Regions from separate parts of the Lysinibacillus sp. Bpr_S20 genome, predicted to be linked through region 1. Evidence: riboswitches for the same ligand, from Rfam matches in the RefSeq annotation. Region 1 holds a riboswitch; each other region holds the start of a gene.

Region 1 (8,288 bases):
GCAAGCCGTGAAAAACTTTGGTGTCGGTTTTACAATGGTTGGTGGCGAAAATAGTTTTGGCTTAGGCGGTTACTTTAAAACACCAATCGAAACTTTATTACCTGTTGAAATGGAGATCAAAGGTAAGGAACAATTACCATCATTAGGGCTTATTATCGTACTTGACCGTTCGGGAAGTATGTCTGGAACAAAGCTAGAACTCGCGAAAGAGGCGGCCGCTCGCTCAGTTGAAATGCTACGAACTGAGGATACGCTCGGGTTTATTGCCTTTGATGATCGACCTTGGGAAATTATTGAGACAGGGCCACTTGGCAATAAGGAAGAAGCTGTAGATACGATTTTATCTGTAACGCCAGGTGGGGGTACCGAAATTTATGGATCACTTGCTAACGCCTATGAAAAACTAGCTGATCTAAAGCTACAGCGTAAGCATATTATTTTATTAACGGATGGACAGTCACAGCCAGGTAACTACGAAGACTTAATTGCACAAGGAAAAGAGAATGGCATTACATTATCAACGGTTGCAATTGGTCAGGATGCAGATGCCAACTTACTTGAAGCACTTAGTGATATGGGCAGTGGGCGTTTCTATGATGTCGTCGATGAGCAAACGATTCCTTCTATTTTATCTCGTGAAACAGCCATGATTTCACGCACATATATTGAAGATAACCCATTCTATCCAACGATATTTAATGCATCTGGCTGGAATACGTTATTTACAAATGGTGTACCTAAAATGAATGCTTATATAGGCACTACAGCAAAGCAGGGAGCCACGGTTATTGCAGAAAGTGAGAAGGAAGATCCAGTACTTGCAGAATGGCAATATGGCCTTGGCAAAACATTTGCCTTTACTTCTGATTCTACAGGAAAATGGACAGGAGACTGGGCAAGGTGGCAAAATTGGGGCACGTTTTGGCAAACGCTTATTTCAAAAATGCTACCAAGCTATAACGATGTTGCCTATGATGTACGTCTAGAATCAGACGGCACATTTGTCATCACTGACCCAACAAATGAAGCGGCGTTTTTAGATATAGTTGCTGTCAATGAGGCGGGTGAAGAACTTGAAACGCAGCTAGAAACAATTTCAGCATCACAAGTTCGAGCAGTCGTACAAGCAGAACCAGGACTAATCTTCTTCCGCATAGCCGATAAACAACAGGCTATTTACCAGGCAGGCTTAAGTGTACCTTATAGTGCTGAGTATGAATTACGTCCAGTGAATGATCAGCTTGTCAAGGGACTGACAAAGCAAACAGGCGGCTCCGTATTGAAGGAACCGAGCGAAGTATTCCGTGAATTTACGAAAAAAGGAGCGGAACGTCAAAATATTGCAACATGGCTTTTATTAGCAGGAATGCTACTATTCTTTATTGATATTACGATTCGACGCTTCGGTTGGAGCTTCCTAACAAGACCAAAGAAAAAAGAATCACCTGTAGAGGAAAAACAAATACAGGCAGAGGACACAAATGTTGCCCAGCTATTAAAGGGCATGAAAAAACGACATTAGTAAGTTAAAACGGTGGTTCATGGGTTTTTAAGCTATGAGCCATCGTTTTTTTGCATTCTATCTAAAAAAATGACAATCAACTTTTTAGTATTAACACTTTCAGCGATTATCACCCAACATTTAAATTTTATCGACGAACTTTCGCAATTTATCGACCAACATTTAAATTTTATCGACTAACTTTGGCGTTTTATCACCCAACTTTTAATTTTTATCGACATCCACCTTCTAAAGAGATGCGCAAATTTTCTGAGACAGGTAAAATTTTACTTGTAAATAATGTATATAAGTGTAATAATTGATGATAGTAATAAAATATTACTATCATTTTTACGTACTATAAATTTTTGTGGGGGATCGTACATGACCAATATTATGAATTCTTTTGGTTTTCTAAGCTTTAAATTAGCCGAGGCTTTAGAGGAAAATCTCGAGAAATATATCAACGAAAAATTTCAAATGAAATCGAGAGAAGTCGGGATCATGATTGCTGTAAAAGAAAAGAAACTTAGCCAAATTCAAATAGGGCAGATTTTAAAGCTGGATAAAAATAGTGTCCGCTTTTTTATCGATGATTTAGAAGAAAAAAAGTATGTTTATAGGGAAAAAAATCAAGAAAATAGAAGAGAGAATTTAATCTGCCTTACAGAACAAGGTGAAAATTTGGCAGAAGAATTAATGAAGACCCTTGCGATTTCTGAGAATGAAGTTTTACAACTACTTTCATTGGAAGAAAAAGAGCAGTTGAAAAGTATTTTGACAAAAGTATATGAAAATCGTACATAGTGCTTAAAACCTTATCAATTAGAAAGAGTGATGACAGATGAAAGCAGTAGAGGTTATGAAAGAGTATTTAAAAAGAGCACAAGAAGAGGGTCAGGATTTATCTGACATGTATGCAGATCACGGGGAATTGAAAAATTTTAAAGGTGAAATTTTTAAAGGCAGAAAAGAAATACAGAACTTTTATATGTCACCTATGCCGAAAGGCTTTAAATTAACGATCCAAAATATTGAAGGCGATGATCTAGAATGTAGGGCAATTGTTTCCACTACTTGGGATGGTTTACCAAACCCAGTATTTCTGGAAGAAAGGTTGATTCTTGAAAATGAAAAAATTAAATCATTTACAATGATCCCAAAATAAAGGAGACTGAAGCATGTCATTAAATCCTAAAGGAAATCCTCTTCCCACGCCTGAAAGAGACACGAAATATTGGATTGGCGTAGCATCTCTCAATCATGTGCAAAAAGGAGTTGATGGAGGGTTTAGCCAGCTATGCCATGGCAAAGAAAGACCTTTGAAACGAATGAGAAAAGGAGATTGGATTATCTATTATTCTCCTAAAAAAAGTCTAGATGGTAACGAGCCTATAAGAGCGTTTACCGCAATTGGAAGAGTAAAAGACGAGAAAATATACGAGTTCCAAATGGCAGAAAATTTTATCCCTTATAGAAGAGATATAGATTTTTATAAAGATGCAAAAGCTGTGCCAATAAAAAGGATCTTAGATTATTTGGAATTTGTAGAAGATACATCGAAGTATGGTTATAAATTCAGGTTTGGTCATTTTGAAATAAGCAAAAAAGATTTTTTATTAATTGCACATGAAATGGGATTACCATTGAAGTATGGCTGAATTTGTTTAGAATAAAAAACGTTACTTTCTTAATTTATTGCCATAAAGAAAGTAACGCATAATCATTATTTAAGTAAAGTGTTAAGGTTAGTTACAAATACTGTCTTTCGCAAATTGCTAGCAATGACAACGCCTAATACAGCACCAATAGTACTTGAGGTTAAAAAAGCAGGCATGAAAAATAAAGCAGCAACGGATGTCCCCATAAATAAATGTGCGTAAGGTACTGCAATGAGTGAGGCGATAATTCCTGTCCCGAACATTTCGCCGACACCTGCTAGCCATTGCTTGCCGCTATATTTATAGGCAAGAGCTGCACACAGTGCACCGATAACACTGCCTGGTATAGCTAATAATGAACCTGTACCTGTTAAAATCCGAATAATGGCTGTGACGAGGGCGACCATAACAGTAGGCACTGGTCCAAGAATGATAGCACTAATAACATTGATGGCATGCTGTACAGGGTAGGCACGCGCAATTCCCGTTGGTATTGAAACGAAGGTAGAACCTGCTACGGCAATTGCTACTAATAAGGCCATGATTGTTAACTTTCGAATTGACATAATTTCCACTCCTCTGAAATATGAATTTAATAGTGATCGCCGGTAGATGCGGAAGTTCCGCCGCAAAAAGCATGAAAAACGCCGCTAAAGGTGTGAGTTCCGCCGCAAAAAGCACGAAAAACGCCGCTAAACATAGAAGTTCCGCCGCTAAAGCGCAAAAAACCGACAATAACAATAAAAACCAGAAAAAAAGCCGCTTCCTAAAAACAATAGGAAGCGGCCCTGCATTTACATAGTAAAAAGCAAGTGTCGCCACTTCCCTCCGCTAGTGTGAACTAGATCAGGTTCAAAGGGTCCGTATATGACCATATACGTCTCAGCCTTTTAAAGACTCCCCTAGTGGTAAAAATTCATTTGTCAGTTATCCCCATAATTATGTAGCATACTACTAGAAATAGTCAATAACTTTTCAGACTATTTTGTATCAGGATGCATAAGATGTGGTGCTTTTTTCATTGTCCAAATAAGGGCAAGGAAAAAGCAAGCCATTAAAATAATAGCTCCGACAATATAAGGGCTATTCATATTCCAATCGAATAATATACCTGCTAAAGCTGGTCCAATCATATTCCCAAGACTCATATACGCATTGTTCAGACCTGCTGCATAGCCTTGTTCATTCTCGGCAATCTTTGAAATCAATGTGTTGACAGCTGGACGAATCAACGTCGTAGCTGTAGAGAAGATTGTCGCTACAATCAAAATAAATGCAAAACCAGATACAAATAATATTAAGAAAATCGAAACGGCTGCAATAAATAAATTGACTAATACTACCTTCATTTCGCCGAAGCGATTAAACAGCGGTGTAATAATAAACATTTGTACAACAACACCAAAAGCGCCACCCACAACTAAAATAATAGCGATATCAGTAGGTGTGTAATTAAATTTGTCAGTCACAAATAACGATAATGTTGTTTGGAAATTAGCAATTCCGAAAGAAAATACAAGCATGATAATTAACATCACAAAATAAGGCATACGGACTGAACGGGCCATCTGCTTAGCAAGATTATCCCGCTTCTGTGCTCTTTGCGCTGTGTTCGGCTTAGTAGCAGGCAATAAAAAAAACGATAAAATAGCTGCTAAGATCGCTGCAATGCCTGCCGTATAAAACGGAAAATGCAAACTAACTTTTGAGAGGAATCCACCGATACCTGGTCCAATCATAAAACCAAAGGACATTGCTGCCCCGAGCATACCCATACCTTTTCCTCGTTCCTCATATGTTGTGACGTCTGCCACAAAAGCCATTATAGGGGGCGCAACAAATGCAGATCCGAGGCCACCTAAAAAGCGTGCTAAGAAGAGCATCCATACATCAGTAGAAAGCCCAAAACCAATTTGTGCAAGCCCCGTTACTATAAGACCGAAAATAATGAGATTTTTTCGACCGTGCTGATCCGAAAGATTCCCAGCAATAGGAGAAAATACGAATTGTGCAAAAGCGAACGTCGCAATTAACATGCCAAGTACTTGTCCTGCAGCACCAAATAGTTTTAAATAATCAGGCATGACAGGAATAATAATACCAATACTCCCCATTGCGATAAACATATTAAACATTAAAATATACAAAGCCGCCTTATTAGACTTCTGCTGGGTCATCGAATACCCCTTTCTTTATTAAAATATACTACAGTCTACCACAAGGTTTATAGGTTTGCTATTGACTATAAGTCTGAAATAAGAATTCAGATGACCTTCCGGCAAAACAAGTGGTTGATTTCCGTTCCGACTGGGCGCTTTGTTGCTGTCGCTTCGCTTTCGCACAGATAAAACATTTGCCGCTGACGCTTCGCTTTCGCGCAGAGCAGAGCTTCCTAGGGGCGTCCGATGAGCCGCTTCACTCGCGTTGCTCGCTCCAGGGTCTCGGGCCAACAGATGTCTTTTGCGCGAAAGCGTAGTGCAACGTAGCGGCAGCAGCACGGATGTTGGTCACGAAGGCATTATCACAGGATGTGATGGTTTTAGCCTTCGTTCCTCTATCGCTAATCCCCAAGGAGTCGCCCAGTCTCCACTCCAATCAACCACTTCCCGGAATGTATCTTTCTTACATAACACTCTAATTTATAGTAATAAAGCGATGTATCCTAGCCTCTTTTTTTTCGTTTAGCTAATGGTAGACTTCTATGGGGAAACTGGGTGCAGTATTTGTTTTAATAATTAGAATCCCACACCTGAAAAATTAAAAAATATAACATCAGAAAAACGCAAGAAATCAACTTTTCTAAAATTGATTTCTTGCGCTTTTAAGGTTTTCAGTTTTGGGTTTAGCGAATACTCATTTTAAATTCTAAGAAAAGCTCATTGTATTTGCCTAAGTAATCAGGACCTAAGTTTTTATAAACTTCTAATGTTTTACGTTGCTCTTCAGATGGGTAGAAGCGCTTATCAGATACGACTTCTTTATCCATTAACTTCATCGCTGCAATATTAGGAGTAGAGTAGCCTACATAATCAGCGTTTTTAGCACCTGATTGAGCTTTCAGCATAAAGTTAATGAAAGCATGTGCGCCATCTATATTTTTTGAAGTTTTTGGGATAACCATATTATCAAACCATAAGTTTGAGCCTTCTTTTGGTACAGCAAAGTCTAAATCTTCATTTTCTGACAACATATCTGCTGCTTGACCAGACCAAGTGAGTGCTACAGTAGCTTCATTATTAACCATCAGCGGTGTAATTTCATCCCCGATAATGGCTTTAACATTTGGCGCTAATGTGATTAGTTTATCAGTAGCTTTCCGTAGCTCTTGATTATTTAAAGAATTGAGCGAGTAGCCAAGGCTGTTTAAGCCCATACCAATCACCTCACGTGCACCGTCTACTAAAAAGACTTTACGTTTTAACGAAGGATCCCATAAGTCCGCCCAAGATGAGAAGTCTAGGTTTCCAACGAGCTTAGGATTATAGACAATACCGACTGTTCCCCAGAAATATGGAACAGAATATTTATTGTCGTCATCAAATGGTAAATCTAAAAAATAGGGGTCGATATTTTTAAAATTAGGGATTTTCGTTTTATCTAAAGGAACAAGTAATTTTTCTTCCTTCATTTTTTCAATCATGTATTCAGAAGGTACTGCAATATCGTAAGCTGTACCGCCTTGTTGAATTTTTGTCATCATGGCTTCATTTGAATCAAACGTCTCATAGATGACGTGAATGCCTGTTTCTTTCTCAAATTGCTTTAGCAAATCGGGGTCAATATATTCTCCCCAGTTAAAGATAGTTAATGTATCTTTACCACTTTTTCCACCACCAGCACTTAGGGCATTAGCAGCATAGAATAATAGGGCGGAAACGACAAGTATTGCGATTGTCGCTTGAATTAATTGCTTCATTGAGTTCCCCCCGTTCTTTTACTAGCACGGCTTGTAATGAAGTAATAGCCAACTACGACGATAACTGTTACAAAGAATACTAAACCAGAAATAGCGTTAACCGTTAAGGAAATACCGGCACGTGCCATCGAGTAAATTTCAACAGATAATGTACTGAAGCCGTTACCTGTCACGAAAAATGTTACCGCAAAATCATCGAGGGAATACGTTAAGGCAAGGAAAAACCCTGCGAAAATACCAGGTTGAATATACGGTAAAATAACACGCATCATGACATCTTTTTTCGTCGCGCCTAAATCTAATGCAGCATCGATTAATGATTTGTTCATTTCTAATAGTTTCGGTAAAACCATCAATACAACAATTGGAACACTGAACGCTACGTGTGCTAATAACACAGAAGTAAAGCCTAATTTAATACCGATCATTGTGAATAAAATTAAAAAGCTTGCACCGATAATGACATCTGGGCTAACAATTAATACATTGTTTAAAGAAAGTAGGGTATTGCGCATTTTCGAATCTTTTACAGTGACAATGCCGATAGCCCCTAGTGTCCCGATGATTGTAGAAATCAATGCAGAGAGTAATGCCACGATGACTGTATTAATTAAAATGACAAGTAGACGTGAATCCTCAAACACAGCTTTATAATGTTCTAATGTAAAGGACTCAAAATTATTCATCGATCCGCCACTATTGAACGAATAGAAGATTAAATAGAAGATAGGTGCATACAAAACGATAAAAACAATCGCTAAATACACTCTTGCTGTAGCAGATAGTTTTTTCATCGTACGCGACCTCCTTTATCCTTTTTCTGTCCTGTAATTAACATAACGATGACCATGAATAAAATTAAGAAAACAGCAATTGTTGAACCCATTCCCCAGTTTTGGGTTACAAGGAATTGTTGTTCAATCGCTGTACCAAGTGTAATCACACGGTTTCCTGCAATTAAACGAGTAATCATGAAGAGTGATAATGCAGGAATAAACACAACTTGAATACCTGATTTAACACCGTCCATTGTTAAAGGCAATATTACGCGACGGAATGTAGTAAAGGCAGATGCCCCTAAATCACGTGCTGCATAAATAAGAGCCGGATTTAAACGATCTAATGAGTTAAAAATCGGTAAAATCATAAATGGAATAAAAATATAAACGGATACGAACACAAAGCTAAGGTCAGTGAATAGCATTTGCTT
Region 2 (8,288 bases), on a different contig from region 1:
CCGCACTGCCGCTCATAACCTCTCCATTAAACTCCGCCTTACCTTCACCTACTAGTACTAAAGCCAAATGTGATAACGGCGCTAAATCTCCACTTGCTCCAACTGAACCTTGAGATGGTACAACCGGATGGACCCCTTTATTAATAAAATCCAATAGTAGCTGCACTGTTTCCAGACGAATTCCTGAAAAACCACGAGCTAAAGCATTGGCACGTAAAACCATCATGGCACGCACCACATCTGTTGGGAACGGTGCACCGACACCCGTTGCATCTGAGCGCAATAAATTTAACTGTAAAAGTTCAATGTCATCCTCTTCAATCTTTATATTACTTAGCTTTCCAAAGCCTGTATTCACACCATAAATCGTTTGCCCCTCAGCTAAACGCTTTTCAATTCGTTCCCTACTTAAACGTATACGCTCCACACTATCTTGAGAAAGAGCTACCGTGGCACTACCGTCTACAATTTTCCCTATTTGTTGTCTTGTTAATGTCTTGCCATCGAGTTCAATAATAGACTTCATAATAATGACATCCCCCTGTTTTCTTAGAGCTATGTAAAAATGCTGTTAATCCATTTCGCTATCGCTACAAAAAATAAATAACAATAACGCTAACTCCATTGTACTAACTCCTTTTTTCAGAAAATAGGGAATTTTAAAAGAGAAAACATGAATTATTTCAGAATTTTTGTTATTTTAATAATATAATAGTATTTTTTTATGAAACTAGAAAATTTTAAGGGAGGTTTGCCGTTTTGAAGTTGTTATTAATTGATAGAGACTCCACTGATCTTTCAGGAATCCGTTGGTTTTTACATACATATTTTCCTGGCGATGTAACGATTGAAATAAGTACAACTATTAATGAAGCACTTCAAAGTATCCAGCAATTTGAGCCTGAGGTGATACTACTCAATATTGACCTATTCTCGAATAATCGTTTAACTGCACTTTATCGTGTTTTACAAAAACATTCCGGAACTATTTTAGCTATGACAACAGAGCCATTGTTTAAAAATGCATTAAAAGCAATCGACTTACAGGTCGCACATCTCTTCGTTAAACCAATTGATTTAGAAGTATTAAAGCAAAAACTCACCGCTATTTCCCTTCGAACACCCAAGGCAGAAATAGTGTATCAAGAAGCTACAGATGAATCTTTTTACTATCAACTTTTTTTAGATAGTAAAACTAATACGCTAGAGCCAAATATCCATTTCACAATGATCGAGCCCGAGCATTCCGAAATGTTTACCAAACTATACAACTGGCTTCAGCAAACGCCTATTTATTCTAGTATGAGGATTTATCCTTTATCAGAAAAAATTGTTTGTCTATTCCAAACAAATGATTTAGAGAAGGATGTTCGTACATTAATGAAGGAATGGCGAGTAACAAATAATAGCTCTTTAAATATCGGCATTTATGATGGGGAACCGACTACCATGAAGAATATGTATACCTTAACAAAGCGGGCACTCCATCAAAGCTTTTACGAAGGCTATGGACACATTTTTTATGCAAGCAAACAATTGGAAACACAGCCCTTCGATCCTTTGCTAACACCCGAAGAACAACAATTACTAATAAGTAGTTTAGAGGACGGCAATATTGAGGCTGTCAAAGCATTTTTATATCGACTATCTAACGAGGGAATTTATTACAAGCAAGATGACTTACGTATTCATCTAACAAGTGTTTTGGCACAAATTCGACGCTTTATGCTGAAGTATAAATTACATGAAAAAGCCGCAATTGAGCAAAATTATCGTCAGCTTTTCCATTTAATTATTGAACATCCTATATTTTATACCATTCTAAATAGCATCATATCATTTACACAAAGACTGATTGAATTAGCTCGTGAGGCACGAATGGAAAAACGGGCTGACTATGTAGAACTGGCCATAGAAATTATCGACCAACAATTTCAGGATAGTGGGTTATCTTTACCTTTCGTCGCCCATAAATTAGGGATTAGCCCCAATTATTTAAGTACCATTTTTTCAAAGAAGCAAGGCTTGCCATTGAAGCGCTACCTACAGCAGGTCCGCATTCATAATGCTACAAAGATGCTTGTGGAAACGGATTTTGCTATTAGTGAAATTGCCTATTTAAATGGTTTTGATGATTCGAATTATTTCATTAAAATTTTTAAACAGCACATCGGAATTACGCCTCATCGTTATCGTAAAGCGTAAATGGGCTCAATGGATTCTTTACGTTCGACTTGCGCTTTGGGAGAAAGTGTTTTTATGCTTCATCCTTCGGTCCTCTACTAGCTTGCTTCAGAGGACCGGTAGTCTCCTAGTCTTCATTGCCATCAATATTTTTTCAATTAACATATTTTATTTTCAATAATAATAAATAAATAAGAGAATTCTTTTTAATTTCTTTTATTCTTGTTCTCTCTCTTCTTTATAACTTATTCAAATAATTCTCGAAAACGTTTAGAAAAACTAAATTTGTGGTAAAAACTATTCATAAATTCTATAAATCTAGCATATATTTATAGTTTATATCTTACTATAAGAATTCTTTAACGATAATGATTATAATTTACTAGCAATTCTAGTTTGTATTTGTTATAGTTATTGATGAAGAGTTTGACTCACAATTTTCTTTAGGAGGTAAACTAATATGACAAACGGAAATGATCGTAGCCGTCGATTTACAACAGCAGGTGGTGCTCCAGTAGTAAGCAACCACGATTCAATGTCAGCAGGTCCTCGTGGTCCTCTATTACTCCAGGATGTATGGCTAGTTGAGAAATTAGCAAACTTCAATCGTGAAGTTATTCCTGAACGTCGTATGCATGCTAAAGGTTCAGGTGCATTCGGTACTTTCACTGTAACGCATGATATTACTAAATATACAAAAGCAAAAATTTTCTCAGAAGTTGGGAAAAAGACTGAAATGTTCGCACGCTTCTCAACAGTTGCAGGTGAACGTGGTGCAGCAGATGCTGAGCGCGATATTCGTGGCTTTGCACTTAAATTCTATACTGAAGAAGGTAACTGGGATTTAGTTGGTAACAACACACCTGTATTCTTCTTCCGTGATCCTTTACACTTTACAGATTTAAACCACGTTGTAAAACGTGACCCACGTACAAATATGAAAAACGCGAATTCAAACTGGGATTTCTGGACTTCATTACCTGAAGCGCTTCACCAGGTAACAATCGTCATGTCTGACCGTGGTATTCCGTCTGGATACCGCAACATGCATGGTTTCGGTTCTCATACTTATAGCTTTATTAATGCCGAAAATGAGCGCGTATGGGTTAAATTCCACTTCCGTACAGAGCAAGGCATTAAAAATTTAACTGGTGCTGAGGCTACTGAAGTAATCGGTAATGACCGCGAATCTTCACAACGCGATCTTTATGAGGCAATTGAAAAAGGCGATTTCCCTAAATGGAAAATGTACATTCAAGTAATGACAGAGGAACAAGCTCGAGAATTACCGTATAACCCATTTGATTTAACAAAAGTATGGTATAAAAAAGACTTCCCATTAATTCCTGTGGGTGAATTCGAGTTAAACAAAAATCCGGACAACTACTTTGCTGAAGTTGAACAAGCTGCATTTGCCCCATCTAACATTATCCCTGGTATTAGCTTCTCTCCAGACAAAATGTTACAGGGTCGTATCTTTGCGTATGCAGATGCACAACGCTACCGTTTAGGTGTAAACCACTATATGCTTCCTGTAAACGCACCAAAATGCCCATTCCGTTCATTCCACCGCGATGGTGCTATGCGTTTCGATGGCAACCTTGGTTCAACTTTAGGTTACGAACCAAATAGCTATGGTGAATGGGAGCATAATTTAGACTATAAAGAGCCTGAATTACGTATTGACGGTCATGCCGGTATCCATGACTTCCGTGAAGATGACAACAACTACTTCGAGCAGCCAGGTAAACTATTCCGCCTAATGACTGCCGAAGAGCAACAACGCCTATTCGAAAATACTGCTAATGATATGGCATCAGTTGAAGAGTTCATCAAACGTCGTCACATCCTTCACTGCTATTTAGCTGATCCAGCATATGGTGAGGGTGTAGCAAAAGCTATGGGTCTTTCATTAGAAGGTATGGACCTTTCAAATCCATACGAAAAACAAGCAACAAACGTTTAATTCTCCACTTATTATTGATATCCAAATCCAACTTTTCCTCCATGTGAAGGCATCTTCACATGGAGTTTTTTTATCTTAATTACAAAATAAGGATTCATCACTATAATGTGTGGTTGATTTCCGTTCCGACTGGGCGCTTTGCCGCTGCCGCTTCGCTTTCGCGCAGATAAAACATTTGTTGCTGACGCTTCGCTTTCGCTACAGAAAACATTTGTTGCTGTCACTTCGTTACACTACGCTTTCGCACAGAGCAAAGCTTCCTGGGGGCGTCGGGGCAACAGATGTTTTTTGCGCGAAAGCGTAGTGTTAACGCAGCGGCAGCAGCAGGATGTTGGTCACGAAGGCGTTATCACAGGATGTGATGCTCTTAGCCTTAGTTCCCCTATCGCTGATCCCCAAGGAGTCGCCCAGCCTCCACTCCAATCAACTTATATCAACGCATCACTTCCACGCAGATAAACAATGCGTCCGGATTTTAATTGTGCCTGCGCAATTCATTCCTTTGAAAATCCGTGACCCGCCGAAGGTTTTATCTTCATTAATTAGGTGTTTGCACAACCATAGAAAGGGAACCACATCCGCATTCACCTCCTCACCTTTGGCATGAACCAAAATGAAGCTTGTGCCTAATTTAGACACAAGCCCATTCTAATAATTATTGATAAATTTGACTGCCTGCTTTTTTAAATTCCTCGGCCTTTTCCTGCATCCCTTGGTGAATCGCTTCAGTCGTATTTAAGTCTTTTTCTTTTGCATAATTACGAATATCCTGTGAGATTCTCATACTGCAAAACTTAGGTCCACACATTGAACAGAAGTGCGCCGTTTTTGCCCCTTCCGCAGGCAAGGTTTCATCATGATATTCGACTGCACGTTCTGGATCCAGCGATAGGTTGAATTGATCGCGCCAGCGGAATTCAAAGCGTGCCTTAGATAGTGCATCGTCACGCTGCTGTGCTCCCGGATGCCCCTTCGCTAAATCTGCAGCGTGTGCAGCAATTTTATACGTAATAACCCCTACACGAACATCCTCGCGATTCGGTAAACCAAGATGCTCTTTTGGCGTCACATAACATAGCATTGCCGTACCATACCAGCCTATCATTGCAGCACCGATGGCCGATGTAATATGGTCATAGCCAGGAGCAATATCTGTTGTCAGGGGCCCTAAAGTATAGAAAGGGGCTTCCTTACACACTTCTAACTGCTTATCCATATTTTCTTTAATCAGATGCATCGGCACATGCCCTGGCCCTTCCACCATCACTTGGACATCATGCTCCCAGGCAATTTGCGTTAATTCTCCTAACGTTTCTAGCTCTGCAAACTGAGCCTCGTCATTTGCATCCGCAATAGAACCAGGACGTAAACCGTCACCTAAAGAGAAGGCAACATCATAGGTTTTCATAATTTCACAAATTTCTTCAAAATGAGTATATAAGAAGCTCTCTTGATGGTGATATAAACACCACTGAGCCATAATCGAGCCTCCCCGAGACACTATGCCTGTTACACGACTAGCCGTTAATGGCACATAACGCAGCAATACCCCTGCATGAATCGTGAAGTAATCAACGCCTTGCTCAGCCTGTTCGATTAACGTATCACGATACACCTCCCACGTTAAATCCTCTGCCACACCATTTACTTTTTCTAGCGCTTGATAAATCGGCACCGTCCCTACTGGCACCGCGGCATTACGGATAATCCATTCACGTGTCGTATGAATATGCTTACCAGTTGATAAATCCATAATGTTATCAGCACCCCAGCGTGTAGCCCACGTCATTTTTTCTACCTCTTCCGCAATAGAGGATGACACCGCCGAATTGCCAATATTGGCGTTAATTTTTACGTGGAAATTACGTCCAATAATCATTGGTTCGGCCTCAGGATGATTAATATTTGATGGCAAAATAGCACGCCCTGCCGCAATCTCTGAGCGCACGAATTCAGGGTCCATATTTTCACGAATCGCCACAAATTCCATTTCTGGAGTAACAATCCCCTTTCGAGCATAGTGAAGCTGCGTTATATTTTTACCTTTCTTCGCACGCAAAGGCTTTCTAGATAAATCCGGAAAAACGTTTTCTTTCATTCGTGGATCATCAGCATTACGGAATCCATTGTCTTCTGGCTTGATCGTACGACCTTCGTATTCTTCAACGTCACCCCGTTCTCTAATCCATGCACTACGTAAAGCTGGCAATCCTTTCGTAATATCCACCTTATACGCTGGATCAGTGTATGGACCACTCGTATCATAAACACGTACTGGCGCATTTTCCTCTTCCCCAAAGCTTCCTGTCGTCGGACTTAATGCAATTTCACGCATTGGCACTAAAATATCTGGTCGTGATCCTTCTACATAAACTTTTTTACTTCCATCAAAACTAGACATAATCGTAATATTCTTGTCGCTAACTGTTGTCATAAACTACTTCGCTCCCTTTTACATTTATACAAGGACCGAATCTAGCTAACCCCAACAAAAACAAAAGCCGAATCCAAATAATAATTTTGGATCCGGCTAAGAATGTAAAGGTAAAGTTATTGCAAATAACATAGAGTGCAATAATGGTTAACTTTCCCACGCTGGTATGAGCCAGATCAGGTCCAAAGGGTCAAGAAACCTCTAAGCGTTTCCCTCTCAGCCTGACTCATCAGACTCCCCTAGTTAATGCTATTAAGTTTGATGTTAGTGTAGCAGATATTGCTAATAGATGGAAGCTTCATTTTATTATTTTTGGTACATTCACCAAGAGTCAGCGTCAGATGAGACTCTAGAAAGCAAGCACATAGGCCCTCAAGAAACGTTATTGTGATGAATTCATTTTTATATGAACACTTTGAAGATTTATCGGAACAATTACAGTTTTTATCGACTTTTATAGCTGTTAGGTAAACAACAGTTCCGCTACATAAATCACGATCGTCACCGTTATACAGCTTACGATGGTTGAAAATAAAACTGTTTGTGCAGCAGTTGCTGATTCTACGTCATATTCTAATGCCAGACTAGAGCTATTACGCGAAGTCGGGAACGAACTAGCTATAAAAAGTGATTGTGCCACGACACCATCAAGACCAAGCGCAAAAATGATAAGCAATGCTACGGTAGGCCCTAAGATTAGTCGTGTAAAACAGCTTATGTATACCATCTTATTGAACATGGATTTGATTTCAAGTTGTGATAGTTGTGCCCCTAAAGTTATTAACGCTATAGCAATAAAGCCATCTGCCACATGGTCGATCGGAATTCTTACAAACTGCGGAATAGCGATATTAAAATAGTTCATTGCCACACCAATAATAAGCGCATGAATAATAGGCATTTTGAGGAAGTCTTTTATAATTGACATGCCCGATTTTGTTGAAGAAATTAAATTGTACAAGCCATAAGTATAGGTCGTCATATTTTGAAATATGACAAGAATGACCTGAATCGCTACTCCAATCGGCTGGGTCACAAAAATCATTTGCGCAACCGGGATACCATAATTGCCTGAATTAATGAGGACAACACTATTTTTAAATACAGCTGCCTCTGTTTTTACTAATCTGAGTCCCTTTGCTAGAAAGTGACTAAGCACCATTTGGCTTCCTATGAAAAGTAGAATAAATAACGCAACCTCACCAAGCACAGACAGCTCTATACTCGTTTCATATAGGTTCACAAAAACAGCTGCTGGCATGAAGCAATATGTAATAAGTTGAGATAATGCCTTTAAATTAAAGCGAAATTTCTTTTGTAAAACTGCCCCCAGTACTAGAAGCACTAATATCGGAGCTACAATTTGGAAAAAAATCATACCGAGATACATCATAGTGATGCCCCCCTTTCGTAGTGCTATTTTTACACCTGGTCAATGGACTGAACCAACATCTACTATATTACGTAAAAAATAATTTACTTTCATGCAAACTACAAATTCTTGTCATTCTTTTGGATTTCTATTCATATTATTGATAGACTCTGAAATCTTTGGTAGCTCTTCGTGTTAATCGTTTAAAGCAATACTCCAACACCCCTCCATTTTCAAATATATCGATAGCGAAAAGAGGGCCGCACCACATTGAAGGACTTATCGAATTAAGTAGATTTTTAAGGGCTTTCAGAATTTCAATCACATTACCC
Region 3 (8,288 bases), on a different contig from region 1:
ATTCATGCTAACGGCAATTACATGTTCAGCTTCCTCTAGTAAAGCAGGAACCTCATTTTCCTCATACTGATCTAAATGAATATGTGCATCAATCAACATTCGCCTCATCCTTTTCTTCTTTTAAATACGTGAATAACTGTTGTTTCAATGCCGTAAAGCTAGCAGAATGGCGAATTTCTTCTTGTCGTGGTCTTGCAAACGGTACGATAATTTCCTTTTTCACCGTCGCCGGCCGCTTCGTCAGTACAATGATACGATCCGCTAAAAAGAGAGCTTCCTCAATACTATGTGTAACGAACAATATAGATTTTCGATATTTTTCCCAAATTGATAAAAGCCAGGCCTGCATTTCAAGCCTTGTAAACTCATCCAGTGCAGAAAATGGCTCATCTAAGCACAAAATAGGTTTGTTACTAACGATGGCGCGAATAAACGATACCCGCTGTTGCATGCCACCCGACAGCTCATTAGGATACGCATGTTCAAACGCTGCGAGTCCCACTTTGTCTAACCATTCCTTCGCATCGTTGACATTTGGTTTTCCTTGAAGCTCATCCACTATCGTGATATTTTCTACTATCGTACGCCACGGTAATAGACATGGCTGCTGAGGCATATAGCCAATCGTTCCTCTTGTTTGCTGGATATCTGTACCGTTTAATAAAATAGCACCTGCATCAATAGAAGTAACACCACCAATTAATTGAAAGAGTGTACTTTTTCCACTACCTGACGGACCTATAATTGCAACAAATTCCCCGTCCTTCACCTCAAAAGATAAATTACAAATGACCGGAAGAGCATCAAAGGATTTGTCAATGTTTTGAATGCTCAGCATGAAATCCTCTCCCCTTCACAACAAATTTTTCTATTAATCGAATCGCACTAAATAATAGTAAACTTAAAAATACGATGGCAAAAATCGCTACAAATACACGGTCTGTTCTAAATGAAGATTGTGCCAATGTCATATAGACACCAATCCCCTTTTTCGCACCTAACCATTCCGCAATGACAGCCCCCATTACGCTATAAGTTGCCGCAATCTTTATGCCCGAAAAAATCGATGGGTACGCATAGGGCCATTCAAGCTTCCAAAAAGTTTGTGCCTTCGTTGCACCAATCATTTCAAAATAATGCTTCAGCTCAGGCGCAGTTTGACGAAAGCCATCCATGGCTGAAATAACAATAGGGAAAAAGCACACAAGACAAATAATAATAAGCTTTGGCAATAAACCAAAACCAAACCAAATGATCAATAGCGGTGCAAGGACGAGTACAGGGATATTCTGTGACATAATGAGAATAGGGTAAAATAACTCCCGAACGAACGTAAAACGATGTAATAATACGGCAACGGTTAGTCCACACAATATGCCAATGGCAAGGCCTAGAAGTGCTAATTGAACAGTCGCTAAAGCATGTGGCACAAACGTCTCATACGATTGAGAACCTTCTTTCAAAATGGCACTCGGTGTAGGCAAAAGCCAATGTGGAATATCAGCAAAACGGACAATTAGTTCCCAGATGAATAAGAGGAAGGCGATAAAAATTATCGTCCTTCCTTGTTTGAAAGCTTGCTTCATCACTTGTATTTCTCCGTTAGCGTATCCATTGTAATACCAGATGGCTGATATAAAATTTTCACTTGCGTAATAACATTGATTGCTCCGAGCTCAACCATCTTAGCATTCATTTTTTCAATAATTTGTAGCAAAGTCGTTAGCTCGCCCTCCATTGTCGTTTCTAACGGATGCACTTCATATTTCACCCCTGATGCGTCAATAACCGCAATCGCTGCATCGACAAAGGGGATCACATCTTCATATGTTTTAGTTTTCGGGATAATTTGTACACTTATTAATGAGTTTGCCATATTACTTTGTCTCCTTTTTCGGTAAAAAGTCGTTTGTAAATGCTTGTTTTGCGTTAAACTCGCCCTCTAAAACTTTGTTGTCGGCCATCCATTTCGCGTAGTTTTCCCAGACTGCTAGTTTTTGCTCACCCCATTGTGTAGCGTCGTCTTGATACTTATCTGCTAGCCATTCCTGACTTTTATGCACAAGATTCTTATCTAAATCAGGAACCGCTTCTAGTAAAATATCAGCTGCTTCATTAGGGTGATTTATTGCATACTCATAGCCCTTTGCTACAGCAGCGACAAATGCTTTTACCGTCTCAGGATCATCCTTCATCATTTTTTCATTTGTAGCAAGTACAGGTGTGTAATAATCTAGCTGCTTGCTATAATCTGTTAAATAAAGCATGTTCAGCTTTTCACCACGAAGTTCTGCTTCAATACCTGTCCATGCATAATAAATCCATGCAAAATCAATATCTTTTTTCATCATTGTGAAGAAATCTAAATCGCCTGCATTGACGATATCTAACTTATTAATATCCGCATTTTCTGTTTGCATAAGTGACTGTAATACAGCCTTTTCAAGTGGTGCACCCCAGCCACCGTATGTTTTACCTTCAAAATCCTTTGGTGATGTAATACCTTTTGATGCGATAGATGCGAAGCCAGAAGTATTATGTTGAATAATCGCTGCAATCGATACTAAAGGTACATCCTGCACACGCGCCTGAGTAATTCCTTCCTGATAGCTTACGCCAAACTGAGCCTTCCCAGACGCTACGAGCTGATCTGCACCCGCTTCACCAGGTAATACAATATCAACATCTAAGCCCTGTTCCTTAAAGTAACCCAGTTTTTCCGCGACATATAAACCTGTATGATTTGTGTTCGGTGTCCAATCAAGAACCACCGATACTTTTGTTAATCCATTAGCATCCTTTTTAGCCTCTTTTTCGCTACAACTCGCTAATGTGAAAAGTGCAGCCATTAGGACCAATAACCATTTTTTCATGCCGAATCCTCCAAGTAAGTAGTGTGAAAGTGTTCATGAATGAATGTCTGTACCAGAAGAAAGCGTATTCATAGTCTTTTTATACGAAAGGCCTGTGCATGCATCAAAAAGTCCGAAAAACATAAAAAACGCCTAGGATTCCTCCCAGACGTTATACAATCAGTATCAAAAACTTTCTTTTTTTGAATAGATGTTCCCTACGCTGGTACGAGCCAAATCAGGTTCAAAGGGTCAGCATCTATCGGACACAATCTCAGCTGGCAACACCAGCCCCCCTACATTCTTTCCATATGAACTTTTCGATGATTATTATACCCATAACTATCCGGAAATGACAAGGCTCTGTTTACCGATTGCGCAGTAAATATAAATTTAACAGCATAAATCTCTATCTTCAAAAACTCCATTTTCTGACATAGACCAGTCCATTGATGAAATTTTCTTTATCAGCGATAATTGGGAGTTTATCAGCGATTCTGTTACTTTATCAGCGAATATCAGAAGTTTATCAGCGATTGCCCTAGTTTATCAGCTGAAAAAACAAATAAAAAAAACCCAGCTCTCAAAAAGAGCATGGGCTAGATAAACGAATTTTATTTCTCTTCTTTTTTGACTGTAAAGACATGTGAAATGGCACCGTCTGTCGCAATATCTACTTTAAAGGAGCCGTTGGAGTGGCGATCTGCTCGGGTTAATGCTTGTACATCAAGAATCTCTTGTACGCCTTTTTCCGTCTCGATTGTAAGCTGTTCCTCATCAGTAACTTTTTTGACAGCCACGATACGATGTGGGTTCGCTTTTAACTCTGTTAATACTTTTAAGCCGCGTTTTGCACGACTTGTCATTTCTACTTCGGCAACATTCATTTTCTTCACAGCACCGCGATGTGTGACAATCGCAACATAGGCCGTGTCATTTGGCGGTAAAACATTGATGCCGACTAATGCTTCTCCATCTTTCAGCGTAATCCCTTTGACGCCACCTGTTTTGACACCCGTTACCGGCAATTCCTCTATTGGGAAACGAATCGCATAGGCAGTATCTGTCGTTAACATTAGTTCTGCCTCGTCCGTCACAATGTCTGCAAAAATCATTTCATCGCCTGACTTAACATTCATCGTTTTGATTGGTTTCGAATAGCGTGTAACAGCATAATCAGCTACAGGGGAGCGTTTAATTTGTCCATCCTTCGTAGCTGTTAAAATATACGTATTGGCCTGTTCGAATGTTTCAAAACCGTATACAGCAATAATAGACTCATCTTCCCCAGTCGGCACGATACTGGAAATATGCTGACCAAGATCCTTCCATCGAATATCAGGTAGTTCATGGACAGGCTGATAAATATAATTGCCTCGATTTGTGAATAATAGTAAATGATGCTGTGTATTTAAATTTGCTTCATATAATAAATAATCGGAATCCTTCATCGCAAAATCCTGACCATTCGAAGCTGCATGTGAGCGTGTAGATGTACGCTTAATATAGCCATCCTTTGTAACTGTCACAACGACCTCTTCACTTGGCACAAGGACATCTAATGTAATTTTGATTTCTTCAATTTCTTGTTCGATTTTTGAACGACGTGGCTCTGAAAAACGCTTTTTAATATCCTGTAGTTCTTGTTTAATGACACGTACAAGTTTTGCTTCGCTATTAAGAATACCTTCTAGCTTCGCAATCAATTTATTTAACTCTTCCTGTTCAGCACGTAATTCAGTAATATCCGTATTCGTTAAACGGTATAATTGCAAGCTCACGATAGCCTCTGATTGCACTTCCGTAAAGCCAAACTTCTCCTGTAAATTTGTTTTGGCATCGCGTTTATCATTTGAAGAACGAATGGTTGCAATGACTTCATCTAAAATGGACAACGCCTTTATCAAGCCTTCCACAATATGCGAACGATCTTTAGCCTTTTGCAAATCGTAAATGGAGCGGTTCGTTACGACTTCCTTTTGATGGGCAATATAAGAATCGAGTAACAATGGCAATGTCATCATTGTCGGACGACGATTATGGATCGCAATCATATTAAAATTATAGGCTACTTGTAAATCAGTTGTTTTGAACAAGTAATTTAAAATCCCTTGTCCAGGCACATCTTTTTTCAGTTCAATCACTACACGTAGGCCAGTACGATCCGATTCATCACGAATTTCCGAAATTCCTTCAAGGCGTTTATCTACGCGTTGCTCATCGATTTTCTTTACAAGATTCGCTTTATTAACATCATATGGTAATTCAGTAATAACGATTTGCTCTTTGCCGCCTTTAATGGGCTCAACAACTGCTTGCGCGCGCACGATGATTTTACCGCGACCTGTTTCGTATGCCTTTTTAATACCATCAACACCTTGAATAATACCACCAGTTGGGAAATCAGGCCCTTTAATGACTGTCATTAATTCATCAACAGTCGTATTAGGGTTATCTAAGCGCATAAGAACACCGTCTAGCACCTCATCAAGTGCGTGCGGAGGGATATCCGTTGCATAGCCGGCCGAAATACCCGTTGAGCCGTTGACTAGTAAGTTCGGGAAACGCGCTGGTAAAACAGTTGGCTCCATATCCTGATCATCAAAGTTTGGTACAAATTCAACCGTTTTCTTGCCGATATCGCGTAGCATCTCCGCTGCAATAGCAGAAAGTCTTGCCTCTGTATAACGCATCGCGGCCGGTGGGTCACCATCAACAGAACCATTATTCCCGTGCATTTCAATAAGCATATGACGCGCTTTCCAATCCTGACTCATGCGGACCATTGCTTCATAGACTGAGCTGTCACCGTGAGGGTGATAATTACCGATAACATTACCGACCGTTTTTGCTGATTTACGGAATGGTTTGTCGTTCGTATTGCCCTCCGTAAACATTGCATATAAAATACGTCGTTGAACAGGCTTAAGACCGTCACGTGCATCAGGCAACGCGCGGTCTTGAATAATATATTTACTATAGCGACCAAAACGGTCACCCATGACTTCTTCTAAAGGTAAATCTTGAAACTTTTCAGTACTACTCATGTTGGTCCTCCTCTTGTTGGATGAATTCATTGTCTAAAATATTTGAATCATCCTCCATACCGAAGTTTACATTGGCTTCGATCCATTTACGGCGCGGCTCTACCTTATCGCCCATTAATGTTGTCACACGTCTTTCAGCACGTGCACCATCCTCAATTGTTACACGAATTAATGTACGCGTATCAGGGTTCATCGTCGTATCCCACAGCTGGTCAGCATTCATCTCACCAAGACCTTTATAGCGCTGTAATATGTAACCCTTTCCAACTTTTTTAATAGCCTTTTGTAAATCATTTTCGGTCCAAGCGTATTCAATCACTTCTTTTTTACCAGTACCCCTTGAGATTTTATAAAGTGGTGGTAACGCGATAAATACCTTTCCAGCTTCAATCAATGGTCGCATATAACGATAGAAGAACGTTAACAGCAGCACTTGAATATGCGCTCCGTCCGTATCAGCATCGGTCATAATAACGACTTTGTCATAAGCAGAATCCTCAACTGAGAATTCTGCACCGACACCAGCACCAATGGCATGAATTATCGTTGAGATCTCCTCGTTTTTCATAATATCCTGAAGCTTTGCTTTTTCCGTATTAATGACTTTACCACGCAATGGCAAAATCGCTTGGAACGTACGATCTCGTCCTTGTTTTGCAGAGCCTCCTGCTGAGTCACCTTCGACTAAATACAGCTCGTTTTTCGCTGCATTGCGAGATTGTGCAGGTGTTAATTTTCCAGAAAGAATTGTACTGCCTTTTTTACTCTTCTTGCCGTTTCGCGCATCTTCACGTGCTTTTCGAGCCGCTTCACGTACTTGTTGCGCACGAATAGCTTTCCGCACAAGAGATGCAGACAATTCAGCGTTTTCCTCAAGCACATATAAAATTTGCTCCGAAACAACACTATCTACGGCCGAACGTGCCTCACTCGTCCCAAGCTTACCCTTAGTTTGACCCTCGAATTGCAGTAAATGCTCTGGTATACGAACAGAAACAACCGCCGCTAAGCCCTCTCGAATGTCTGTCCCTTCAAGATTTTTATCTTTATCTTTTAACAAACCTATTTTGCGTGCATATTCATTGAAAACACGCGTTAACGCAGACTTAGCTCCTGTTTCATGTGTCCCGCCGTCACGTGTACGTACATTGTTAACAAATGAAAGAATTGTTTCTGAGTAGCCATCGTTGTATTGGAAGGCAAATTCTACTTCGATTTCATCTTGAATCCCTTCCACATATTTTACAGGATGAAGTACATCTTTCTCCTCATTCAAATAAGCAACGAAAGCTTCAATTCCGTTCTCATAAAAGAAAACATCATTTTTGCCTTCCTCGCGTTCATCGATTAACTCAATTTTTAAGCCTTTCAATAAAAATGCTGATTCACGTAAACGTTCTGCAAGCGTATCATAATTGTATTTTGTTACAGAGAAAATTGTGTCATCTGGTAGAAAATGAACAAGCGTTCCTGTTTGTTTTGTTTGTCCTACCTCTTCTAATGTCGTAACAGGATGACCACCATTTTCAAAACGCTGACGATACTTCTTACCATCGCGATGAATTGTTACTTCTAAAAAAGTTGATAAAGCATTCACAACAGAAGAACCTACACCATGTAAGCCACCGCTTGTTTTATAGCCGCCTTGTCCGAATTTACCACCAGCATGTAAGACTGTAAAGATGATTTCAGGAGTTGGTTTCCCCATTTTATGCATACCTGTTGGCATTCCTCGGCCGAAGTCTCGAACGCTGATACTTTGATCTTTATGAATAGTGACAATGATATGAGAACCAAAACCAGCCAGTGCTTCATCCACCGCATTATCTACGATTTCATATACTAGGTGATGAAGTCCACGGCCATCTGTAGAACCGATATACATGCCGGGTCGTTTTCGTACCGCTTCTAATCCTTCTAATACTTGAATGGCGTCATCATTATAGACGCTTGGTGACTGTTTATTCGCCAAAAAATTCCCCTCCAAAAAACAAACGCATGTTCTATTTATATTCTCTTCCTAATAATAATAGCATTTCCTAACAATATCTAGTGTCAGGCCCAATAAATTTTTAAAATTTCCTCACAGCTTCGTCGTTTTGATCTGTTTACCGAAAGAAAAATTTGCAATAGTTGCTTCAATATGTATTAAGAACTCTTCTATTCCCTTGACGTAGGGCAGCAAGCTTTAGTTGCATAAATAAAACAACAAATGACTAACTTCTGCTCATTACTCTTTTTTAACGAAACGCTGAAGGCTTTGAACTTTCATTAAAAAGCATTTGAATATTCTCAGAAAAATATACAGTCCAATACTAAATGGGTTTCTTCTGCCTAAAGAAGATTCATACTAGCTTACTCTAGAAATTAAAGATAGACTTCTATTCTA
Region 4 (8,288 bases), on a different contig from region 1:
TTAAATGAACAATTTGATGAGCAAGCTAATCGTCAGAAACGCCTACAAGCATTGCTGGAAGAACAAGCTTTATATAGCGCAAAAGAACGTGAAATTGCTTTAGCAGAGAAAGCACAACGACTTGTCGCACTTGAGCAACAATGCATCGATTTACGTGCCGAGCAAAATCGTAAAGAACAATCCTATCAGCAAGCTATCACAGAGCAACAAAACGCAGAAGCTCAGTTAAAAATAGCACAAGAAAAGTTTAATGTTGAAGAGGCGAAAGAACCTGAACGTCAGCAAATTCTACAACATGAAATACAGTTGCAAGTATTATTACCAACATTCGAGGCATATGAAAATAATTTGCAGCAAATGCGAATAGCTGAACAATATGTTGCAACTGCAAATCTAGCAGTAGAAGATAATCGTAAAATCGTAGAAGCTGGACAAAAGCAAGTTCAGCAACTAACAAAAACAATTGAACAGTATGAAAAACAACTGGAGCCATATGAAAGTTATTTAGAACAGCTACCAAAGCTTAAAGAGCAAGTATCATTATTAGCGCAAGTTGAGAAATATACTAGAGCAGTTGAAACAGCGGAGCAGGAAGTAGTCACTACTAATGTCCATTATCAAGAAAGTAGGCAAGCTCTTCAAAAGTTGGAGCAGCAATGGATTGCGAGTCAGGCAAGTATTTTAGCACAGCAACTGAAGGACGGAGATCCTTGCCCAGTATGCGGTAGTACAACACATCTCGAAACACATCGTGAACAATTAGAGATGATCGAATTAGCGCAAGTAGAAGATTTACGAGGACAGGCAAGTACTGATGAGCGCAAGTTTATAGAGAAAGAAGCTTTATTAAATTCTACAAAGCATCTTCTACAAGAAGCACTCGGACAGTTAAAAATGAATGAGATTGAACAATCCAATCAAGCACAAATTGTAGCTTCCTTGCAAAACGTAGAACAACAAATAACAATCTTAAAAGTAGTGAACAATCAATTGTCTGATGTACGTATGCAACAAAAGGATCATCGTGCACGAATGGAACAACAACAAGAAAAGCAAATAAAACTAGAGCAATATTTAGCTGAGAAGACGAAGGAATTAACGAAACAACAAGCAATTGTGGAAGAGCAGCAAAAGCATATCCCAGAAAACCTTACGACGTTACAAGCATTAAAGCAGGAAATTGCGAATATAGGTTCACAAAAGATTGCCTTACAAACTGCCTGGAATCTCAGTCAACAAAACTTACAATCTGCCAAGGAAGCGGCGAATAATGCTAGAATGACCGTAGAAATAGCAAAACAAGCTTTTGAGGAATTAAAGCTGAAAATGGATGAAAAGCGCGAGCAATTTTCAGTAAGTATGGCCGAAGCAGGCTTTGAAAGCTATGAAGAATTTGCTACTGGGAAGCGAAGCGTGTTGCAAATAGAAGCTTTAAGGAAGGCTTGCAATGAGTATGCACTACAAATCCATACATTACAGGTACAAATTACTGAGGGAGAGAAGCATCTAAAAGGCCAAGAGAAACAAGATTTAATGGCAATGGAAGAAAAGTTAGAGATGCTTCGTGTAACCTATGAAGAAGCCTTTAAAGTATTGCAACAAATGGAAAGATTTGCGAAGGCTTGTGCGGACTTTATCGAAAAAGTTGAGGAGACCGAACAGGAGATTCGTTTACTTGAAAAAGAGGCGGGACAAGTTAAGGAACTGTATGCAATGCTAAATGGGCAAAATGTGAAAAAACTATCCTTTGAGCGTTATATTCAAATCAATTATTTAGATAAAATTACAGAGGCAGCAAATGTCCGGCTTTATCATTTATCTAACGGTCAATTTGAGCTACGGCGTTCAGATCGCTTAGAAAAGCATGCTAAGCAAAGTGGGCTTGGACTAGATGTGTATGATGCTTATACGGATCAATTACGAGATGTTAAAACATTATCAGGGGGAGAGAAGTTTAATGCATCATTAAGTCTTGCCCTTGGGATGGCAGATGTCATTCAAAGTTTTCAAGGTAATATTCGCATTGAAACGATGTTTATTGATGAGGGCTTTGGTTCTCTTGATGAAGAAGCGTTAAATAAGGCGATTGATACGCTTATTGATTTACAAGATTCCGGACGTATGATTGGAGTCATCTCACACGTTGCGGAATTAAAAGCTACAATGCCTGCTGTGTTGCATGTTGAAAAAGCAATGAACGGTCATAGTCAAACATATTTTGAAGTGAAATAACAAAGAGGCGTGTTTCCATTGTGTGGAAAAACGCCTCTTTATCATTTTTTAGTTACGTTAGGATTAGTTCTTTTCTTTGCAGCGATTACTTTTTTTACAATTGGGATAGCGATAGGTGCTAATTTTACGGCGACTTTAACAACTTTAGATACTTTCACAAAATAACAGCTCCTTTAGTACTTTCCGTTCAAGGTGAGATTGGAATGAAACTTATCGGACAACGCGAACAGCTTGTATAATGTTCCAGATGACAACTCCTATTGAAACAAGAAAGTAAATTCCGAATGAAACTAACCAAATGATAAGAAACTTATTACTACCTAAATCAGGGTCAAGATTGTTGAATGTTAAAGTTGAGAAGATAAAGACGGCAAATAAAATAATTCCGAAAGCGACTGGGATTAAATGTGATATTAGTGCTCGAATAGAGTGACTCTTTACATCGCTATCTTTTGCAACAAAGTAAACGATTAATGGCACAATAAACGGTGCGAATAAAATACTGAGATAACTAAAGGCAGATAAAATTTTTTGGTTCTCCATAGTAGTACCTCCTTTTTTAATATTTACGCATGAAAAACAGTAAAGTTTCAAAAAATTTTGTGGAAGAGGTTGTAATCATAACAGTGTTTGCGTACAATGAGGTTGTTCAACTAAATTAAGATGTAACGACCACAAGGGGGGCTGATGATGTCAGCTGAGACTGGGCACGTGATGCCTTGACTCTTTGAACCTGTAAGTTAACGCTTGCGTAGGGATGTGGATAGAAACCGACACTATTACGATGTGAGGCTCTGTCCTGGCATCGTTTTTTTATCTTTATTGATGCCAGGTAGGGACATATTTGCCAACTGATTTCTATTCCTGCTCTTGTATCCTACATCGGAACAAAGGAGAGAATATTTTTGGACAGTAAAAAACTTTTAATGCTAGTGGAGATTGCGATATTCGCAGCGATTGGTCTTGTGCTAGATCAGGTTTCCTTTAAAGTATGGGCACAAGGAGGCTCTGTTAGTCTAGTGATGGTGCCAATAATTTTAATAGCATTCCGATGGGGCCTTATTCCAGGCATGACAACGGGTTTACTCATTGGTGTAATGCAAACAATGTTTGGTGCTACAATAGTGCATTGGCTTCAAGGAACGCTAGATTATGGCATTGCCTTTACAGTAGTAGGCTTAGCGGCCGTTGTGCGTCGACCGGTGCTTGAGGCTGCAAAAGATTTAAACAAAAAGAAAATGGCGCTTTATATTATTTTAGGGACTGTATTAGCAGGCTTTTTACGTTATGCAGCACATACTATTGGAGGCGCTGTATTTTTCAAAGAGTATGCTGGTGATCAAAATGCGTGGATTTATTCAATTATCTATAATGGAACATATATGCTACCAGCAACGATTTTAACAGCAGTTGTCGGCGTCCTGTTATTTACAGCAGCACCTCAATTAATGCAACGAAAATCATAACTATTTTGCCCTTCACATGAGTGGAGGGCTTTATTTTTATTGAATTGAATGAAAGATTGTTGCTTTTTTAGCTAGTTAGGACTTGCATATATTAAAATGTATGTCATGTAAATAAGTTGATTGGAGTGGAGGCTGGGCGACTCCTTGGGGATTAGCGATATAGAGGAACGAAGGCTAAAAGCATCACGTCCTGTGATAACGCCTTCGTGACCAACATCCTGTTGCCCCGACGCCCCCAGGAAGCCCTGCTCTGTGCGAAAGCGAAGCGACAGCAACAATGTTTTATCTGTAGCGAAAGCGAAGCGTCAGCTACAAAGCGCCCAGCCGGAACGGAAATCAACTCCACGTTATGGAGATAAGCCTGTTTTCAGCACTTTACAATTTATGACGGCATATAATATTTAAAGCGTTTAGCGTTTTATGTATAAAAAGTTATGTTATATTAAATAGAGATATTAGATGAAAGGGACGTTAAAAATGATTGTAAAAACGCAAGAAGAGATTGAAGCCTTTAAAAAAATTGGCCGTATTTGTGCTGAAATTCGTGAGGCAATGAAGGCTGCTACAAAACCAGGTGTAACAACTCTTGAATTAGATGAAATCGCTGGCCGAATGTTTGCTGAGGCAGGAGCGGTTTCTGGACCTAAAGGGGAGTATGATTTCCCAGGATACACTTGCATTAGTGTTAATGAGGAAGTTGCACATGGTATTCCTGGTCAACGAGTGATTAAAGAAGGAGATATCGTCAATATTGACGTATCTGGTTCATTAAATGGTTACTTTGCTGATACGGGAATTTCATTTGTAGTAGGTGAAGGCTATGAGGATAAAGAAAAGCTATGTCGCGTAGCCAAAAGTGCTTTCGATCGTGCGATGACAAAAGTAAAAGCCGGATCAAAATTAAACCAAATCGGTAAAGCTGTTGAACGTGAAGCATATGCAAATGATTTAACAGTGATTATGAATCTAACAGGTCATGGTTTAGGTCGTTCATTACACGATGAGCCAAACCACATTTTAAACTATTATGATGCATGGGATTCTACAATTATGAAAGAGGGCATGGTGCTTGCAGTCGAGCCATTTATCTCAGCGAAAGCGGAGCATATTGTAGAAGCTGGTGACGGATGGACATTCGTTACGCCTGACAAATCATTCGTTGCTCAAATTGAGCATTCAATCATCGTTACGAAAGACAAACCAATTGTTTTAACTTCACTTGAAGAACAATAAAAAAGTTAAAATCCTGCTAACCAATTTATTTTTGGTAGGCAGGATTTTTTTTAATAAATAATATACCGACAAGAAGAACTCCACATAAAAATAAGGCTGCTGTTGTGACAAGTAGCTCATCAAAACCATTATGTAAAGCGACCCCAATATAGGACCAGATAAATACACTTGGAAAGATAATATCAAAATAATGGAATCGAATATGTAGCGCGATTGCTACTCCAATTGTTAGTAAAATAACTGCCCAAAGTGGATTACTAAGGCCAAAACCATTCCATTGATAAGATGTTAGCATAAAGCTTACATTTGTCATCAGACTAAATGTAACCCATCCGAAGTAAATCGAAAAGGGTAAACGACCTATGGGTGAATTATTGCTAAGAGGATACGTCTTGTACAACTTAAACAAATACAGTACTAAAATAAACGAACTGACAATGGATACGATAAATAGTTCGTGATGCCAAACCACAATTGCTAACGCCTGCATGATACATATGCTACTAAAGAGAACAGTCTGTTTCATAGATGTCTTTTTTAGATTCATTACTAACCAATAACCAAGTAACACGTAAACTACAATCCAAATCACATAACTAACATTAAAAGGTGCAAATATTACTGGAAAACGATTTGAAATTTCTAAAGAAGTTTGACCGTTTATTTTCATGAAATAGGATGAAAAGGTTAGGATGAGTGAGACAATATAAGTGATTGTCATCAAAAAAAATCGAGGCATGTTTTCCTCTCCCTTCGTGTTAAATTGTATAGGGAAAAGACAAATAAGTATAGGACTGTCACATTATATTTTCATTATAACGGAAATTTCCAACAATGTATCGTGTTGTTTCGCTAAAATTATCTACAATTTACCATTTGGATATGCACTTATATGTTTCTTTAGTACAATAGGATTATTAAAAGTAAGGAGTGAAGTTTTAATGACTCAAAATTTAAATGATCTAGATTTATCAGTTAAACTGGATAAGAAGATGTATAAAAAGAAATTAAAAGTACTCCAATATGAAATGTTAAATGCTCAACAGTTTTTATTAAACAATAAGATTGGGCTAATTCTAGTATTTGAAGGTATGGATGCTGCTGGCAAGGGTGGCGCTATTAAGCGTCTCATTGAACGTGCTGATCCACGTGGCTATATTGTACACCCAATCTCAGCACCTCAGCCTCATGAATTGCGCTACAATTATTTACAACGCTTTTGGAGAAAGCTGCCACAGCATGGACAAATCGCTATTTTTGACCGCTCGTGGTATGGTCGTGTATTAGTTGAGCGTATTGAAGGATTTGCAACAAAAGAAGAGTGGTCTCGTGCATACGAAGAAATAAATAATTTCGAAAAGATTTTAACAGCAGGAGATTATATTGTTATTAAGTTTTGGCTTCAAGTATCTGATGAGGAACAGCTTAAACGTTTTAAAGAACGCGAGGAAGATCCATATAAGTCTTGGAAGCTAACAGACGAAGACTGGCGAAATCGTGAAAAAACACCTCAGTATATAGAAGCTGCGAATGACATGTTTGAGAAGACTGATAAGAAAAATGCGCCATGGGTTCTAATACCAGGAGACGATAAACAATATGCCCGTGTACAAGTGCTAAAAGAAACACTAGCTCATATCGAACGCGAGGCACAAAAACGAGGCCTTCATTTAACGAATGTATTAGGCAAAGCCCATTTAGAAGATGCTGAATCGTCTAGCCTTGAATTGTTAGAAGAAAAACCTAAAAAACAAAAATCAAAACAAAAACAAAAAATGAAATAATGTTAGGGATGCTGTAACAACAAGACGATATGTTTTAGTTGTAGCAGCATCTTTTTTTACATACAATAAAGTAAAACTTCAATCAGTGGGCGTTTTACCCGCTGATTGTTAGTTGAACCAATCGGGCTTTTACGGTCAGTTAATCGACGACTATGTTAACTGAATCCCGTTTTAACGGGGAAGACATTTTTGTTTACTGACCGTTAAAGCGGGATAAAGTAAAACTTCAATCAGTGGGCGTTTTACCCGCTGATTGTTAGTTGAACCAATCGGGCTTTTACGGTCAGTTAATCAACGACTATGTCAACTGAATCTCGTTTTAACGTGGAAGACATTTTTGTTTACTGACCGTTAAAGCGGGATAAAGTAAAACTTCAATCAGTGGGCGTTTTACCCGCTGATTGTTAGTTGAACCAATCGGGCTTTTACGGTCAGTTAATCGACGACTATGTCAACTGAATCCCGTTTTAACGGGGAAGACATTTTTGTTTACTGACCGTTAAAGCGGGGTAAAGTAAAACTTCAATTCAGTGGTGGTTTCCCTATAAATTGGGTTAATCAACAGAAGTTGCGGATGACTTTTGTTAAAACGTCTACTATAAGCCCGTTCAGACTGGCGACTCCAGGAAAGCGCCCGGTCGGAACGGAAATCAACCACACGTTTTGGTGATGATCCACAAATTGAATGAACGCAGGCATTAAAATGTATTGATAATTATCGGAAGGTTAGTGTGGAAAATGGTGCTTAAAATTTGGAGATTATTGAGGAAAAAGGGTGAAAATGTGGTATCAATTCAAGGTGGGAAATGCTACATTCGCACATTTTATGAAAAAGATGCACAAAGTTTAACCGATCTCGTAAGTCGCAATAAATACTTTTGGTCTACATATGAACCGTTACAACGACCGGAATATTATACAATTAATGCTCAATATAAAAAAATTCAAGACAGCTTATATTTAATGGACTCAAAAAGGGAATTTACTTTCGGTATCTTTGAGCCAGGTACAAATAATCTAATAGGACATATAGCTATTTATGCAGTAAAACGTTTACCGTATTCCAGTGCGTTTGTGGGCTATGCGATGGATGAAATTTATGTTGGAAAAGGGATCGTGACAGAGGCGGTTAATATGGTCGTACAATTTGCATTCGAGCAAGTAGGCTTACATCGAGTGGAGGCTTATGTTTCAACACAAAATAATGCTTCTATCCGAGTCTTAGAAAAGGCTGGGTTTCAGCGTGAAGGTCTTTTGAGAAAGCTGCTGTATATTAACGGTAAATGGGTGGATCATTATATTTATGCACGTTTAGAGGGCCAATAAAAAGAAGCGTCTAACTTTCAAAGAGATGAAAGTTAGACGCTTCTTTTTTACTATTGTTTATTACCATCTACAATTAAATCAAGGCGACCTGTATTAGGATCAATCACTAATCCATGAACAGGCACATCTTTAACCATTAACGGGTGATTACGAATTGTATCGATGCTTTTCTTTACACTTGTTGATACGTCGCCAAAGCCACGTAAAAACTCTTTTAAATCAAGACCTGAGTATTCTATCGTGTTGA

What was found. Region 1 has a riboswitch for thiamine pyrophosphate ahead of thiW (energy coupling factor transporter S component ThiW). Riboswitches for the same ligand answer to the same signal wherever they lie in the genome.
Region 2: it holds a riboswitch for thiamine pyrophosphate, as region 1 does, so the genes downstream of both, thiC (phosphomethylpyrimidine synthase ThiC) here and thiW (energy coupling factor transporter S component ThiW) in region 1, are expected to answer to the same signal.
Region 3: it holds a riboswitch for thiamine pyrophosphate, as region 1 does, so the genes downstream of both, MWJ95_RS15090 (ABC transporter substrate-binding protein) here and thiW (energy coupling factor transporter S component ThiW) in region 1, are expected to answer to the same signal.
Region 4: it holds a riboswitch for thiamine pyrophosphate, as region 1 does, so the genes downstream of both, thiT (energy-coupled thiamine transporter ThiT) here and thiW (energy coupling factor transporter S component ThiW) in region 1, are expected to answer to the same signal.

The regions. Positions count from the first base shown of each region.
Region 1 covers NZ_JALNLQ010000002.1:431,955-440,242, forward strand. The annotation lists gene MWJ95_RS06515 (VWA domain-containing protein) at 1-1,522, shown strand, start outside; gene MWJ95_RS06520 (MarR family winged helix-turn-helix transcriptional regulator) at 1,886-2,308, shown strand; gene MWJ95_RS06525 (hypothetical protein) at 2,346-2,669, shown strand; gene MWJ95_RS06530 (EVE domain-containing protein) at 2,683-3,162, shown strand; gene thiW (energy coupling factor transporter S component ThiW) at 3,228-3,728, opposite strand; TPP riboswitch at 3,969-4,076, opposite strand; gene MWJ95_RS06540 (MFS transporter) at 4,143-5,339, opposite strand; gene MWJ95_RS06545 (ABC transporter substrate-binding protein) at 6,005-7,078, opposite strand; gene MWJ95_RS06550 (ABC transporter permease) at 7,075-7,872, opposite strand; gene MWJ95_RS06555 (ABC transporter permease) at 7,869-8,288, opposite strand, start outside.
Region 2 covers NZ_JALNLQ010000013.1:82,547-90,834, reverse strand. The annotation lists gene hutH (histidine ammonia-lyase) at 1-526, opposite strand, end outside; gene MWJ95_RS22060 (response regulator transcription factor) at 760-2,205, shown strand; gene MWJ95_RS22055 (catalase) at 2,645-4,150, shown strand; gene MWJ95_RS22050 (hypothetical protein) at 4,439-4,609, shown strand; gene thiC (phosphomethylpyrimidine synthase ThiC) at 4,806-6,584, opposite strand; TPP riboswitch at 6,721-6,835, opposite strand; gene MWJ95_RS22040 (AEC family transporter) at 7,048-7,977, opposite strand.
Region 3 covers NZ_JALNLQ010000005.1:260,467-268,754, reverse strand. The annotation lists gene MWJ95_RS15110 (TatD family hydrolase) at 1-99, opposite strand, end outside; gene MWJ95_RS15105 (ABC transporter ATP-binding protein) at 89-838, opposite strand; gene MWJ95_RS15100 (ABC transporter permease) at 816-1,586, opposite strand; gene MWJ95_RS15095 (thiamine-binding protein) at 1,586-1,876, opposite strand; gene MWJ95_RS15090 (ABC transporter substrate-binding protein) at 1,878-2,873, opposite strand; TPP riboswitch at 3,051-3,160, opposite strand; gene parC (DNA topoisomerase IV subunit A) at 3,467-5,899, opposite strand; gene parE (DNA topoisomerase IV subunit B) at 5,892-7,871, opposite strand.
Region 4 covers NZ_JALNLQ010000011.1:38,379-46,666, reverse strand. The annotation lists gene MWJ95_RS20710 (AAA family ATPase) at 1-2,232, shown strand, start outside; gene MWJ95_RS20705 (magnetosome magnetite crystal formation protein family) at 2,443-2,775, opposite strand; TPP riboswitch at 2,900-3,007, shown strand; gene thiT (energy-coupled thiamine transporter ThiT) at 3,138-3,698, shown strand; gene MWJ95_RS20695 (hypothetical protein) at 3,951-4,103, shown strand; gene map (type I methionyl aminopeptidase) at 4,176-4,931, shown strand; gene MWJ95_RS20685 (hypothetical protein) at 4,957-5,670, opposite strand; gene MWJ95_RS20680 (polyphosphate kinase 2 family protein) at 5,873-6,715, shown strand; gene MWJ95_RS20675 (GNAT family N-acetyltransferase) at 7,454-8,041, shown strand; gene MWJ95_RS20670 (beta-class carbonic anhydrase) at 8,092-8,288, opposite strand, start outside.